Regions from separate parts of the Microbacterium sp. USHLN272 genome, predicted to be linked through region 2. Evidence: riboswitches for the same ligand, from Rfam matches in the RefSeq annotation. Region 2 holds a riboswitch; the other holds the start of a gene.

Region 1 (7,439 bases), on a different contig from region 2:
AGAAGTCGGTCACCCCTGCAGTCTCGAGCACGTCCTCGACGATGAGCGTCTGCCCCGTGTACGACCCGGCGGGCTGCACGAGCACCTGGTACGCGGCATCCGCGTAGATGTCGGGCGTGCGGCTCGCGGCCATCACCTTGTCGCCGCCGAGCAGGTTCTGCACCGCCGCGGTCGCGATGGTCGTACGCGGCCAGAGCGTGTTCGCCGCGATGCCGTCGCGCGCGAACTCGGCCGCGAGTCCCAGCGTCGCCATCGTCATCCCGAACTTCGCGAGCGTGTAACCGGTGTGCGCACCGAGCCACTTCGGCGTGGGGTTGAGCGGCGGGGAGAGCGACAGGATGTGCGGGTTCTCGGCATCCTTCAGCATCGGCACGGCCGCGCGCGACAGCATGAACGTGCCGCGCACGTTGACGTCCTGCATCAGGTCGTACTTCTTGGGATCGAGGTCGAGCGACCGCGAGAGGTCGATGACGCTGGCGTTGTTGACGACGATGTCGATGCCGCCGAACTCGCCCTGCGTCTTCATCACGGCCTCGGTGATGTCGGAGTCGTCGCGCACGTCGCCGACGATCGCGAGCGCCTGCCCGCCGGCCGCGCGGATCTGCTCGGCCGCCGTGTGGATCGTCCCCTCGAGCTTGGGGTGCGGGGTGTCGGTCTTCGCGAGCATGGCGATGTTCGCACCGTCGGCTGCGGCGCGCAGCGCGATCGCGAGTCCGATCCCGCGGCTGCCGCCGGACATCAGGATGGTCTTTCCTGCGAGTGACATGGGTCTCCTTCTGGGTCGGATGCCGGTGCGGGCGGGTTACTTCGGCGCCATGCGGATCGCGCCGTCGAGGCGGATCGTCTCGCCGTTGAGGTAGTCGTTCTCGACGATGTGCTGCACGAGTGCGGCGTACTCGTCGGGGCGCCCGAGCCGTGAGGGGTGCGGCACCTGCTGGCCGAGGGAGTCCTGCGCGGCCTGCGGCAGCCCCATGAGCATGGGGGTCTCCATGATTCCGGGGGCGATGGTGACCACGCGGATGCCGTAGCGGGCGAGCTCGCGGGCGACCGGCAGGGTCATCGCGTGCACACCGCCCTTCGACGCGGCGTACGCGGGCTGGCCGATCTGGCCGTCGAAGGCGGCGACGCTGGCGGTGTTGACGATGACGCCACGGGTGTCGGTGTCGCTGTCCACGGGGTTCTTCACGATGACGGCGGATGCCTGCGACAGCACGTTGAACGTACCGACGAGGTTGATGCGCACGATGCGCTCGAAGTCGGCGAGCACGGCCGGGTTGCCGTCTCGGTCGAGCACCTTCGCGGGCGGCGCGATGCCGGCGCAGTTGACCACGACGCGCAGCGGGGCGACGGCCTGTGCCTGGGCGACGGCATCCTGCACCTCGTCGACGCTGGTGACGTCGGCGGGCACGAAGAGTCCCCCGAGTTCGTCGGCGAGCTCGGCGCCCTTCGACGTCGAGAGGTCGATGATCGTGACGTGGGCGCCGTCGGCGGCGAGTCGACGTGCGGTGGCGAGGCCCAGACCCGAGGCGCCTCCCGTGATGAGCGCGCCCTGTCCGCTGATCTGCATGGTGTTCTCCTTCGAACGTCGTCGTGCGACTGAGTTTCAGCCTACGTGGTTCTTGGTGTCACCACGATCCCCCGGGGAAGGCTGTGTGTCAGCGAGCCTACGGGGTCGGCACGGCAGACTGGGGGGATGAGCATCCCCGACGCCCACATCGAGATCCCCGCGCGCGTGCGCGACCTCGCCGGTCGCGCCGCCGTGACCCCGGTCTGGCGCAACGGTATCGGGGGCCTCACGTTCCGCACCGACGACGGGCGCTACATCAAGTGGGGTCCGCTCGACGACGAGGCCAACATGCACGACGAGGCCGAGCGGATGCGCTGGGCCCGCCGCTGGATCACGGTGCCCGAGGTGCTCGCCCAGGGCGAGGACGACGCGCACGAGTGGCTCGTCACCCGCGCGATCGACGCGTTCAGCGCCGTCGATCCGCGCTGGGATGGCAAGGCTGAGATCGCAGTACCCGCCGTCGGTCGCGCCCTGCGGATGCTGCACGACACCCTCCCCGTCGCCGACTGCCCGTGGGAGTGGAGCGTGCACTGGCGCGTCTCGAACGCCGCCGAGCGCGGGGTCGTCATGCCGCCCGAGCTGCACGAGGCCCCGCCGATCGACCGCTTGGTCGTGTGCCACGGCGACGCCTGCATGCCCAACACGCTCCTCGACGCCACAGGTGAGCCCGCCGCCCACGTCGATCTCGCCGCCCTCGGTCTCGCCGACCGGTGGGCCGACCTCGCCGCCGCGGCCATGAGCACCGGGTGGAACTTCGGCCCCGGCTGGGAGGACCCGCTGCTCGAGGCGTACGGCGTCGAACGCGACGACGAGCGGCTCGAGTTCTACATGCGGCTCTGGAACGAGACCTGAGCGACGGCTAGGAGCTCGGCCCGAGGATGAAGTTCCACGCGCCGGTCGCGATCGCGGCGGCCACGGCCACCCCGGAGATCGTGAGACCGACCGCGAGCAGCATCCATTCGGCCGCCCCGAACCGCGATTCGCGCGCCCACGTGCGCCGACCGGGGGCTCCGAAGCCGCGGGCCTCCATGGCGGTGGCGAGCTTCGCGCCCCTGCGGATCGAGAGCACGAGAAGGGCGAACGCCATGCCGAAGAACCGGCGGATGCGTCCCCGATCGGCGACTCCGCGGGCCCGGCGCGCGAGTTCGAGCGCCCGCCAGTCATCGAGGAACAGCCCGATCATGCGCAACCCGGCGAGCGCGCCCAGCACGAACCGGGCGGGCAGCTTCAGCACCTGAGCGAGTCCGTCGGCGAGGTCGGTGGGGTCGACCGTGATGAACAGCACCACCGACGGCAGCGCGATGGCGAGCACGCGCAGGAAGGTCGCGAGAGCGAGCGCGAGCGACCCGTCGCTGATGCGCAGCACGAACCACTCGACGTAGATCGTGCCGCTCGTCTCGCCGTAGAGCGCGATCGTGACGGCGGTGAGGGGCGCCGCGAGCCAGACCGGCCAGGTGCGCAGCCAGAACTCGCGCCAGCCGATGCCGGCGAAGAAGAACAGCACGCACTCGAGCACGAGGGCGACGGAAGCCGACACCGGATCGAGCGTGAGGATCAGCGGGATCGCGATCAGCGCGCTCACCCCGAGCTTGGCGACGGGGTTGATGCCGGCGATCCGTCCGGTGCGGGCGGTGGTGTCGAGCACGGTCATCGGATGCCGCCCAGCTCGTAGCGTTCGGCGTGGAGCGCGCGGGCGACGTCGAGGTCGTGCGTGATCGTCACGATCGCGGTGCCCTCGTCGCGCAGGGCAGCGAGCATCGCGACGAGTTCGGCCCAGGTACGGGCGTCCTGTCCGAAGGTCGGCTCGTCGAGCACGAGCACCCGGGGCCGGGTCGCGAGGGCGGCGGCGACCGTCAGCCGACGCTTCTCGCCGCCCGACAGCGTGTAGGGGTTGGCGCGCGCGAGCCGGTCGAGGCGCAGCCGGTGCAGCAGCTCCTCGCTGCGCGCGGCGATCTCGTCCTCGGACATGCCGAGAGCGCGCGGGCCGACCGCGAGCTCGTCCTGCACGGTCTTCGCCAGCAACTGATGCTCGGGCTCCTGGAAGACCATCCCGATACGGGTGAGCAGATCGCGCGAGGCCCAGTCGATCGGCGTCGATCCGATGCCGGCGGCCAGGGCCGCGGATGCCGCGACCGCACCGCCCGCAGGCGGCAGGAGTCCCGCGAGCGTGAGCCCGAGGGTCGACTTGCCGGCACCGTTCGGCCCGGTGATCGCGAGCGCCTGTCCTGCCCGCACGTCGAGGTCGATGCCGCTCGCCACGGGCTTCCCCTTTACGCGGGCGACGGCGAGATCGCGGGCCGAGATCAGCACCTCGCCGGACGCCGACAGCGGAGCGGGCGGAGCATCCGGAGCGAACCCCGGCACCCACACCCCGTCGGCCGCGAGCCGGGCGCCCTCGACGCCGAGCACGTGCGCGGGCGGTCCGTCGGCCACGACCCCGCCCTGCCCGACCACGATCACCCGGGTGATCAACGGCAGCCATACGTCGAGGCGGTGCTCGACGACGATCAGCGTCGCGGGGTGCGCCTGCAGCATCCGCTCGACCGCGTCGCGCACCTCGACCACGCCCGCGGGATCGAGGTTGGCCGTCGGCTCGTCGAGCAGCACGAGCCCCGGCCGCATCGCGAGGATGCCGGCGAGCGCGAGGCGCTGCTTCTGCCCGCCCGACAGCGCCTTGGTCGGGCGATCGAGCGGCACATCGAGGCCGACCGCGTCGAGCGCCTGCGTCACGCGCGGCCAGATCTCGGCGCGCGGGATGCCGAGGTTCTCGCACCCGAAGGCGACGTCGTCACCCACCCGGGCGAGAATCACCTGCGAGTCGGGATCCTGGAGCACGAGCCCCGTGCGCCCGCGCGTGGACGCTGCGGGGATGCCGTCGACGAGGAGCGAGCCCTGGGCTTCGCCCTCCTCGTCGCCGCCGAGCACCCCGGCGAGTCCCTGCAGCAGCGTCGACTTGCCGGCACCGGATGCGCCGAGCACCAGCACGCGCTCCCCCGGCTCGATCCGGAACGAGACGTCCTGCAGCGCCCAGGCCAGACGGCTGGCATGACGCCAGCCCCACGCGGTCGCCTCGACCGTCGCGGGGCCGGCCTGATCGATCGTCATCAGACGCGGACGCGCGCCTCACGGCCCGAGCCGAAGCGATCGAGCGCTCCCGTGGCCGCGATGCCGCGCGCCAGCACCCACGACAGGGCCCCGGCGATCACCGCGCCCGACACGACCGTGCTGATCAGATAGATCACCGTGAACTCGGTGCCCGACCCCGCGTACCAGAGGATGAGGTTGTTGATGCCGCCGGCGAGGGCCGCCCCCGCTCCGGCGAGGATCGCGACCGGCAGCGACCAGCGGCGGTAGAAGAACAGCAGGAAGATCAGTTCGGCTCCCAGGCCCTGCACGAGCCCGGCCTCGAGCGTCAGGAACCCGCCCCACTGGTTGCCGATCAGGGCCGACACGACCGCGGCGAGCAGCTCGACGTAGATCGCCGCGCCCGCCTTGCGGATGATGAGGCCGCCGAGCACACCGGCGAACAGCCACGGTCCGTCGAGCAGCCCCTGCAGGCCCGGGAGCAGCGGCTCGAGGAGCGCCTTCGGGCCGAGGTAGCCGACGTTCCACGCGAGGAAGATCAGCCCGGCGGCGACGCCGAGCACGCTGGCGACCACGATGTCGACGACGCGCCAACGCCAGATCGTGGCGGGTGCGCTCTTCGCGGATGCCGGCTTCGCGGCGGATGCCGGGTTGGATCCGGATGCCGGGTTGGATCCGGATGCCGGGTTGGGTGCCGTTTCGCCGGTGTCCTTCGCGGCGGATTCGGGCGTGGACGTACTCATCTGAACTCCTCCCTGCGCTGGCATGACCCAGATCAGGTTCGACGGTCGAAGCGCGGTTCGCTCCCTCTCAGCCCGGCTCGCCGGACTCCCGTGGTTGTGCTGACCAGCATACCCGCGCGCCGACACCCGCGCCCGCCCGTGACGCATCGCCGCAGATCAGCCCGGGGATTGGGTACCGTAATCGAGTGACCGCCGCTCATCCCACCGACGCCGCCACCGCCGCCGTGCCCGATTCCGGCGCGGCTGCGACCGACGCCCCGGGCGAACTCGAGCCGCCTGCGACGGCATCCGTGCCCGCCGTGGCGGACCCTGACGAGGCGAAGGCTGCCGGCGTCGAGGAGGCTGGTCCCGAAGGTGCTGATGTCGAGGCTGCCGGTACCGAGAGTGCCGGTGCCGAGGCATCCGATACTCCGGAGGCGAACGAGAGCGAGACTCCCGAGGCCGCGTGGGCAGATGAGAAGCGCCCGGCCACCGCTCTGACCTGGATCGACACCGCTGCCGTCGCGGCGGGTTCCGCGGCGCGCACCTACGACGAGCCGTACGTCGAGGATCCCGCCGTCGCGATCATGCGCGGCGCCCGACTGCGCCCGGCGATCGCGAGCGCCCGCGTGCTCGTGCCGATCGGCATGGTTCTCGGTCTCGTCGGCGCATACGCCGGCACGACCATCCTCTGGCCGCTGCACGAGGTCGCCCCGACCGTTCATTCTGTCGAGTTCACCACCGTCGCCGCTCCCCCGGCCGCCGTGGCGTGGCCCGGCGTCGGCAGTGCAGCCGTCGGCGTGGGTGGCATCGGCTCGACGGCATCCTCGGTGGATCCGGCGAGCATCGCGAGCATCACCAAGGTGGTCAGTTCGCTCATGGTGCTCGACCGGATGCCCCTGGCCCTCGGCGAGCAGGGTCCCGAGTTCTCGTTCACCCGTGCCGACAGCCAGTCGTACTGGTCGTATCGGATGTCGGATCAGTCGTCGCTCGATGTGCCGGTCGGCGGAGTGCTCACCGAGTACCAGATGCTGCAGGGCACGCTGCTCGGGTCGGCGAACAACTACATCGACCGCCTCGCGCGGGAGATCTGGGGGTCGAACAGCGAGTTCGCGGCCGCCGCGGAGATCTGGCTGAGCGAGCGCGGCCTCAGCGATATCACGGTCGTCACACCGTCGGGCTTCGACATCGGCAACGTCGCGACACCCGACGCCCTGGTGCGCCTGGGCGAGCTCGCGATGAAGAACCCGGTGTTCGCGGAGATCGTCGGCACCCCTGCCGTCGAACTGCCCGGCGCGGGCCTCGTGACCAACACCAACGGCATGCTGGCCGACCCCGGTGTCGTCGGCATCAAGACCGGCACGCTGGTCGGGTGGAACCTGCTCACGGCGAAGAACGTGACCGTGGGCGACAGCACCGTGCAGCTCTACGCGGCGGTGCTGAATCAGGACGACGATGCCCAGCGGCTCGCGGCCACGCGCTCGCTGTTCGCCGAGGTCGAAGCGGCGCTCCTCGCCCAGGAACCCGCGGTTCCGGCCGGCACGGTCGTCGGTCAGGTGCGCACCGAGTGGGGCGCGGAGGTCGACATCGTGACGGATGCCGACACCGACGTGCTGCTCTGGAACGGTGCCGCGGCGACGACCTCGACGAACTTCTCGCTCGGGGATGCGCGGGAGGACGGCGACGCCGTGGGCTCGCTGAGCACGGCCGGCCCGATCGACGCGACCACGACGGAACTCGTGCTCGACGACGACGTCAAGGGCCCCAGCATCTGGTGGCGCCTCACGCATCCGATGAACCTGTTCGGCCTCGACTCGGAGTAGCCGGGTCTCCTGACTCCGTGAGGGGTCACAACACGCCGTGATCGTGCCCGCACGTGAGGCGTGTCGTGACCCCTCACGTTCAGATTGCCTCCTCGCACGCCTGTCGCCCTCTGCCGCCCGCTCATCCGCAGGGAAGAACGACACGTGCAGGGAGAATCCCGCCGAATCTCCCTAGATGTCTTTTCTCCCTGCACGTGGTTCCACGCCATCACGCCTGCACGGACGGATCACGTCCGCACGGCG
Region 2 (7,439 bases):
CGAGGTCGATCTCGATCTCGTGCTCGCCCTCGCGGGCGAGCGCATCGTCGCCGCATCGCTCTCGACGTTCCCCGCCGCGACGCAGGATGTCTCGCTCGCTGTGCCGATCGAGGTGCCGGCCGCGGATGTCGAGGCAGCACTCGCCGAGGGCGCGGGTGCGCTCCTCGAATCGGTGCGCCTGGTCGACGACTACCGCGGCGAGGGCGTTCCTTCGGGTTCGAAGAGCCTGAGTTTCGCGCTGCGTTTCCGCGCCGACGATCGCACTCTCACGGCGGCCGAGGCCAGCGAAGCCAAGCTCGCGGGCGTCGCCGTCGCCGCCGGGCGCTTCGGGGCGGCTCTCCGCGACTGAGCCCCACACGATCCCCTCGCAGGCACTGGCCGTCGCGCAGCGTTACCGCTAGCGCGACGGCCAGTGCCAGCTCGGACGCTCGAGCGGCAGCTGATCGCGCACACGGGTTCCGTAGCCGTTCGACTCGAGCTCGACGACCGACCCGCCCGCCTCGGCGAGTGCGCGGCGGAGGGGTGCCGAGTGGGTGACGACGATCACCTGCGTCTGGGACGCCGCATGAGCGAGCAACGAGCCGAGAGGGTCGATGAGGCTCTCGTGCAGGCTCGACTCGGGCTCGTTGACGACGAGGAGCGGCGGCGGGTCGGCGGGCAGCAGTGCCGCGCACCACAGCAGGTACCTGAGCGTGCCGTCGGAGAGTTCGGCGGCGTCGAGCGGACGCAGCAACCCGGGTTGCCGCAGCTGCAACCGGAACGAGCCGTCGGTGACGGAGATCTGCACGCGTGATCCCGGGAAGGCGCGGTCGACGGCCTCGTCGAGCGGAGCGCCGCGTCCGGCTTCCGTCGTCGTCGCCCACACGGCGGCGAGGTCGGAGCCGTCGTCGCTCAGCCAGCGCGTGCGGGTTCCGACCTGCGGCTGTCGCGCGGGGGCGGACGCGTCGGTGCGGAAGTGGTCGTAGAAGCGCCAGCTGGCGATCCGGGAGCGCAAGGATGCCGTCTCCCACCGCGCGGTGCCGTCGACGAGGTCGAGCAGCACGCTCTGCCCCGGTCCCATCGGCTGATCCACCGACTCCCAACCGTCGTCGCCCCGCACCCGCACCCCGCCGCGCTGACGATCGACGAACAGCGTTCCCGGCCGCGCGAACGGGCCGCTGAACAACTGTTCGCGTTTGATCTCCGGGTCGCGCGTGAAGAGGCTGCGCGCGTCGGTCTGCGGCAGGCCCAGGTCGATGAGGTACCCGACCTCGTCGGCGGCGATGCCGAGGCGCACCGAGATCGGTCGGGTACGCCGTGTGCCCTGGGCTCCCTCACCCTGCGGCGTCTCGGGGCCCGCCCACAGCACGCTGTCGAGGCCTCCCTCCCGTGCGACGGCGGCGACCGCGCGGCCGTGGCCGGTCGCTGCGAGCAGGCGCAACGCGCGGTAGAGGTTCGACTTGCCCGTGCCGTTCGCCCCCGTGATCACGGTGAGCGGATCGAGCGGCACGACGACGTCGACGAGCGAGCGGTAGCCGGAAACGGCGAGGGTCGTGAGCATGGCCCCATCGTGTCAGGCGCATCCGACACTCTGCTCTGAGCGGATGCGCTTCCGTCGGCGCGCCGATCCTGGTGTGCTGGTGTCATGACGAAGGCTCTGATCCTCGGCGGCACCGGATGGCTGTCGAGCCGGATCGCCCGCCGCCTCCTCGACGAGGGCGCCGCCGTGACCTGCCTCGCGCGGGGGACCCGCCCGGTGCCGCCGGGGGCGACGCTCGTGGTCGGGGACCGGACCGGCGCCGATCCGTACGCGGCGCTCGACGGCGAATGGGACCTCGTGGTCGACGTCTCGTCCTCGGCGCTCCAGGTCGCCCGGGCCGTCGACGAGCTCGGAGACCGCGCCGCCCGCTGGACCTTCGTGTCGTCCGTCTCGGTGTACGCCGACGACGAGACGGTGGGCGCCGACGACGAGACGGTGGGCGCCGACGAGAGCGCGCCGCGGCATCCGTCCTCCCGCGCGGAGGATGCCGACTACGGTGCGCAGAAGGCGGCGGCGGAGGATGCCGTCGCCGCACTGGGCGATCGGGCGCTGATCGTGCGACCCGGTCTGATCGTGGGCGAGGGCGACCCGAGCGACCGCTTCGGGTACTGGGCGGCGGCGTTCGCGCGGGCGGGGGAGCGACCGGTGCTGGTGCCGCCCCTGGCCGGCCGGACCGCGCAGGTCGTCGACGTCGACGACCTCGCCGCGTACGTCGCCTCCTCGCGAGCCGTCGGCGCGGTGAACGCGGTCGGCGACAGCATCCCGCTCGCCGACATGCTCGAGATCGTGCGCGGTGCCGCCGGACACACCGGCGGCGTGCGCGAGGCGAGCGAGGAGTGGTTGCGCGCGCGCAGCGTGGAGTACTGGATGGGCGTGCGCTCGTTGCCGCTCTGGTTGCCGGCCGACATGACCGGATTCATGACCCGTCGCAACGAGAGGTTCCTCGCGACGGGAGGCGCGCTGAGCCCGCTCGACGCGACGGCCGCACGGGTCGTGGCCGACGAGCTCGTGCGCGGTGTGGATCGTCCGCGCCGCGCCGGGCTCAGCCGCGCGGAAGAGGCGGATCTCCTCGCCGAGCTCGGCGGCCGATCACGGTCGCTTCGCTAGACTCTGGGCGAGTGACACGGGGTGCCGCATCCGCGGCTGAGATCACACCCGTCGAACCTGATCTAGTTCGTACTAGCGAAGGGATGTCGCAATGAGCGATCTTCTGCGTCCATCGTCCGCCCCCTCGACCGCGCAGTCCGCGGCCGAACTGCTCGAAGCGCTGCGCACGGCTGCGCCGTTGACCCACTGCATCACCAACGCGGTCGTCACCGGATTCACCGCCAACGTGCTGCTCGCGGTCGGAGCCGCGCCGGCGATGGTCGACATCGTGGGCGAGGCGGGGATGTTCGCGGGTGCGGCCTCCGGGCTGCTCGTGAACCTCGGCACCCCGACCCCGGAACAGCGCGCGGCGAGCCTCGAGGCGGTCGACGCGGCGACCCTCGCCGGCACTCCCTGGGTGCTCGATCCTGTCGCGATCGGTGTGCTCCCGGTGCGCACCTCCCTGGCGGGCGAGCTCGCCGAGCGTCGGCCGACGGCCATCCGCGGCAACGCGTCGGAGATCCTCGCGCTGGCGGGCATGAGCACGGGCGGACGCGGGGTCGATGCCACCGACGGCACCGAAGCCGCGCTCGACGCGGCCCGACACCTCGCTCGTCGCCATGGCAGCATCGTCGCCGTCTCGGGCCCCGTCGATCTGCTGACCGACGGCGAGCGGGTTCTCCGGCTGTCGAACGGTGACGCGCTCCTGACGCGCGTGACCGGAGGAGGATGCGCACTCGGCGCGGTGATGGCGGCGTTCCTCGGCACCGCCAGGGCGACCGGTACCGGAGCGCTGGATGCCGTCGCCGGGGGTTCTCTCGTCTACACGATCGCCGCGGAGGATGCGGCGGCGTCGGCGTCGGGGCCGGGCAGCTTCGCCGTCGCCCTGCTGGACGCGCTCGCCGCCGTCGAGCCGGCAGAGGTCATCGCTCGCGCGCACGTCGAGGAGGGAGCGCGGTGATCGCGGATCTCTCCCTGTACCTCGTGACGGACGCCGCCCTGTGCGGTGCACGCGGCGTCGTCGAGACCGTGCGGGAGGCGGTCGACGGTGGCGTGCGTATCGTCCAGCTCCGCGAGAAGGATGCCGAGCACTCCGACGTGGTCGCTCGCCTGGTCGAGCTGTCGCGCGTGATCGATGGGCGAGCGCTCCTCGTGGTGAACGACCGGCTGGAGGCGGCTCTCGATGCACGCGCGCAGGGCGCCCGAGTCGACGGGGTGCATCTCGGTCAGGGCGACGAGTCGGTGCTCCACGCGCGTGCGGTGCTGGGACCCGACGCGCTGATCGGGCTCACGGCGAACAGCGCGGCCCATCTCGCTGCGGTCCACGCATTGCCCGAGGGCACGGTCGACTACCTCGGGGTGGGAGTCATCCGCCCGACGGCGACCAAGCCCGACCACCCGCCGGCTCTCGGGATCGAGGGGTTCCGGGCGTTCGTCCGGGCCACCGCCCTTCCCTGCGTCGCGATCGGTGGCGTCGGCATCGACGACACCGAGGATCTGCAGTCCGCCAGCGCCGCTGGGCTCGCCGTCGTCTCCGCGCTCTGCGCCTCGCCGGATCCGCGTGCCGCGGCCTCCGAGTTCCGCGCGCGGTGGCGGCGGGGCGCGGTGCCACGGGTGCTGAGTATCGCCGGCAGCGATCCCTCCGGCGGTGCGGGGATCCAGGCCGACCTCAAGTCGATCGCGGCGAACGGCGGATACGGGATGGCGGCGATCGCCGCGCTCACCGTGCAGAACACGCGCGGCGTGCGCGATGTGCACGTGCCCGACGCCGCGTTCCTCTCGGCGCAGCTGGAGGCGCTGTCGGACGACATCGTGATCGACGCCGTCAAGATCGGGATGCTCGCGAACGTCGAGGCCGTGCGCGTCGTGAGCGCGTGGCTGGATCGGGTGCGCCCGCCGATCGTGGTGCTCGACCCCGTGATGGTGTCGACGAGCGGGGATCGTCTGCTCGACGCGGATGCCGAGGACGCTCTGGCCTCGTTGCTGCACCGCGCGCATCTCGTCACCCCGAACCTCGCGGAACTCGCCGTCCTCACCCGCCGGGAGATCGAGGGATGGCCCGCGGCGCTCGCCGCAGCCGAGGAGGTGTCGACCGAGTACGGCACGGCGGTGCTGGTGAAGGGCGGTCACCTCCCCGGTGATCAGGCTCCGGACGCGATCATCGACGTGCGATCCGGCTCACGGGAGGAATTCGGCGGCGGTCGCATCGCGACGGCGAACACCCACGGCACGGGATGCTCTCTGTCCTCCGCCCTCGCGACACGACTCGCCCGCGGAGACGACCTCACCGAGGCGGTGCGCGCTGCGCGGAGCTGGCTGCGCGAGTCGCTGCGGGAGAGCGGTGCCCTGCACGTCGGTGGCGGTCACGGCCCGGTGCATCACTTCGCGGGGCTCTGGGCGCGGGGCGGTGTGGGCACGCGACCGCTCCCGGAGGAGGTCGCCGAGGACTGGTGGCAGGGCATCGCCGGGATCCGGGCGGGCATCGACGGCCTCCCGTTCGTCCGCGGACTCGCCGACGGTTCCCTCCCCACGGAGGACTTCCTCTTCTACCTCGCGCAGGACGCGCTGTATCTCCGCGACTATGCGCGTGTCCTCGCCGACGCCGCCCGACTCGCGCCCACCCCGGACGAGCAGGTGTTCTGGGCGGAATCGGCCCGCGGGTCGATCCTGGGTGAACTCGAACTGCACGCCTCCTGGTTGACACCGGCGCAGGGGGTGGCGGCGGCCACGTTCGCCGCGGACGCCTCGCCGACGACAACCGCATACCTCGACCACCTGCGATCCGTGGCGTTCGGGGGTGACTATCCCGAGCTGATCGCCGCCGTGCTGCCGTGCTTCTGGCTCTACACGGACCTCGGCGAGCGTCTGCACGCGGGGGACTTCGGGGAGCGCGCCCGAGACCCGCAGCATCCGTACGCCACGTGGCTCGCGACGTATGCCGACCCCGCCTTCGCCGAGGCCACCGCCCGGGCGATCGCGTTCGTCACCCGGGCGGCGGCCGCGGCGGATGACGAGGCCCGCGCGCGCATGCGGCGTGCGTTCGAACGCTCCAGCGCTCACGAGCAGGCGTTCTTCCGTGCCCCGGGGGAGCGGGCAGCGCCTCGGTGACGTGACGGATTTGCGGATGCCGTCGAGGGCGCGCTATCGTCGCGACATGCCTTCGGCCGCTTCCGCTGTCTCGACGCTCGTCCCGAGCGCCGCTCCGGTGCGCCGACGCCGCGACCGCCGACGTTAGGCGACCCCGCGCTCCTGCCTGCCGATCCCGGCGGACGATGGTCGAGCACCGGTGTCGCCGCCCCGGTCCCCGACAGCCCCGACCGTTAAGGTAGAAGCATGACGTACTCCGTCGCCGTCTCCGGCGCATCCGGCTACGCGGGCGGCGAGATCCTCCGCCTCCTCGCCGCTCATCCCGACATCGAGATCCGCACCGTCACGGCGCACTCGAACGCCGGACAGCCGCTCGTCCAGCATCAGCCCCACCTGCGCTCCCTCGCGCACCTCACCCTGCAGGACACCACACCCGAGATCCTCGCGGGTCACGACATCGTCGTGCTCGCGCTCCCGCACGGACAGTCCGGGCAGTACACGGATGCGCTGGGCGACGTTCCGCTCGTCATCGACGCCGGTGCCGATCACCGTCTGACGTCGCAGGACGCCTGGGACGCGTTCTACGGAGGCACCTTCCACGATGCCTGGACCTACGGCGTGCCCGAGCTCCTCGTCGACGGAACGAAGCAGCGCGAGCGCCTGCGCGGTGCCGCACGCATCGCTGCTCCCGGCTGCAATGCCTCCACCGTCAGCCTCAGCCTCGCCCCCGGGGTCGCCGCCGGTGTGATCGACCCGGGCGACATCGTCTCGGTGCTCGCGGTCGGCCCCTCCGGTGCGGGCAAGAGCCTGAAGACCAACCTGCTCGCCAGCGAGGTCCTCGGCACCGCGAACCCCTACGCCGTGGGCGGCACCCACCGGCACATCCCCGAGATCCGGCAGGCGCTCGCCGCAGCGGCGCCCGCGAGCACCGGCGCATCGGGCGACGGCATCCGCATCTCGTTCACCCCGGTGATCGTGCCGATGTCGCGGGGGATCCTCGCGACGTCGACCGCGCCGATCGTGCCCGGTGCGTCCGACGCCGACATCCGCGCCGCCTGGCAGAACGCCTACGGTGACGAGACCTTCGTGCAGCTGCTGCCCGAGGGCGTGTTCCCGCGCACCGCCGACGTGCTCGGTGCGAACACCGCGCTGATCGGTCTCGCGATCGACCGTGCGGCGAATCGGGTCACGGTGGTCGCCGCGGTCGACAACCTCGTCAAGGGGACCGCCGGCGCCGCCATCCAGTCCATGAACATCGCGCTCGGCCTCCCCGAGGACCGCGCGCTCTCAGTGAACGGAGTCGCCCCGTGAGCGTCACCGCCCCCGCAGGTTTCGAAGCGGCAGGCGTCGCCGCCGGCCTCAAGTCCACCGGCAAGCCCGATGTCGCCGTCGTCGTCAATCGTGGCCCGCGCAAGGTCGGCGCCGCCGTGTTCACGAGCAACCGCGCCAAGGCGAACCCGATCATCTGGTCGCAGCAGGTGATCGCCGATCGCGTCGTCGAGGCGGTCGTGCTCAACTCCGGTGGCGCGAACTGCTTCACCGGAAGCTTCGGATTCCAGACCACGCACCAGACGGCCGAGAAGGCCGCGGAGCTGCTCGACATCAGCGCGGGTGACGTGCTCGTGTGCTCGACCGGGTTGATCGGCACCGGTGACGAGGTGTTCCGCGCGAAGGTGCTCGCCGGCACCGAGCAGGCCATCGCCACGCTGTCCGCCGACGGCGGCGACGCCGCGGCCCAGGCGATCAT

What was found. A riboswitch is a leader RNA that binds a small molecule or an ion and turns the genes downstream of it on or off. The one in region 2 is predicted to bind thiamine pyrophosphate.
Region 1: linked by a shared signal. The riboswitch ahead of WFJ97_RS12005 (ECF transporter S component) and the one ahead of thiM (hydroxyethylthiazole kinase) in region 2 are both predicted to bind thiamine pyrophosphate.

The regions. Positions count from the first base shown of each region.
Region 1 covers NZ_JBBCRA010000001.1:2,488,604-2,496,042, reverse strand. Annotated here, with positions in the region: gene WFJ97_RS12030 (SDR family oxidoreductase) at 1-766, opposite strand, end outside; gene WFJ97_RS12025 (SDR family NAD(P)-dependent oxidoreductase) at 803-1,567, opposite strand; gene WFJ97_RS12020 (aminoglycoside 3'-phosphotransferase) at 1,694-2,419, shown strand; gene WFJ97_RS12015 (energy-coupling factor transporter transmembrane component T family protein) at 2,427-3,218, opposite strand; gene WFJ97_RS12010 (ABC transporter ATP-binding protein) at 3,215-4,672, opposite strand; gene WFJ97_RS12005 (ECF transporter S component) at 4,672-5,394, opposite strand; TPP riboswitch at 5,385-5,496, opposite strand; gene WFJ97_RS12000 (D-alanyl-D-alanine carboxypeptidase family protein) at 5,580-7,196, shown strand.
Region 2 covers NZ_JBBCRA010000002.1:11,207-18,645, reverse strand. Annotated here, with positions in the region: gene pheT (phenylalanine--tRNA ligase subunit beta) at 1-349, shown strand, start outside; gene WFJ97_RS13385 (AAA family ATPase) at 398-1,540, opposite strand; gene WFJ97_RS13380 (NAD-dependent epimerase/dehydratase family protein) at 1,625-2,626, shown strand; TPP riboswitch at 2,634-2,727, shown strand; gene thiM (hydroxyethylthiazole kinase) at 2,718-3,566, shown strand; gene WFJ97_RS13370 (bifunctional hydroxymethylpyrimidine kinase/phosphomethylpyrimidine kinase) at 3,563-5,713, shown strand; gene argC (N-acetyl-gamma-glutamyl-phosphate reductase) at 5,939-7,003, shown strand; gene argJ (bifunctional glutamate N-acetyltransferase/amino-acid acetyltransferase ArgJ) at 7,000-7,439, shown strand, end outside.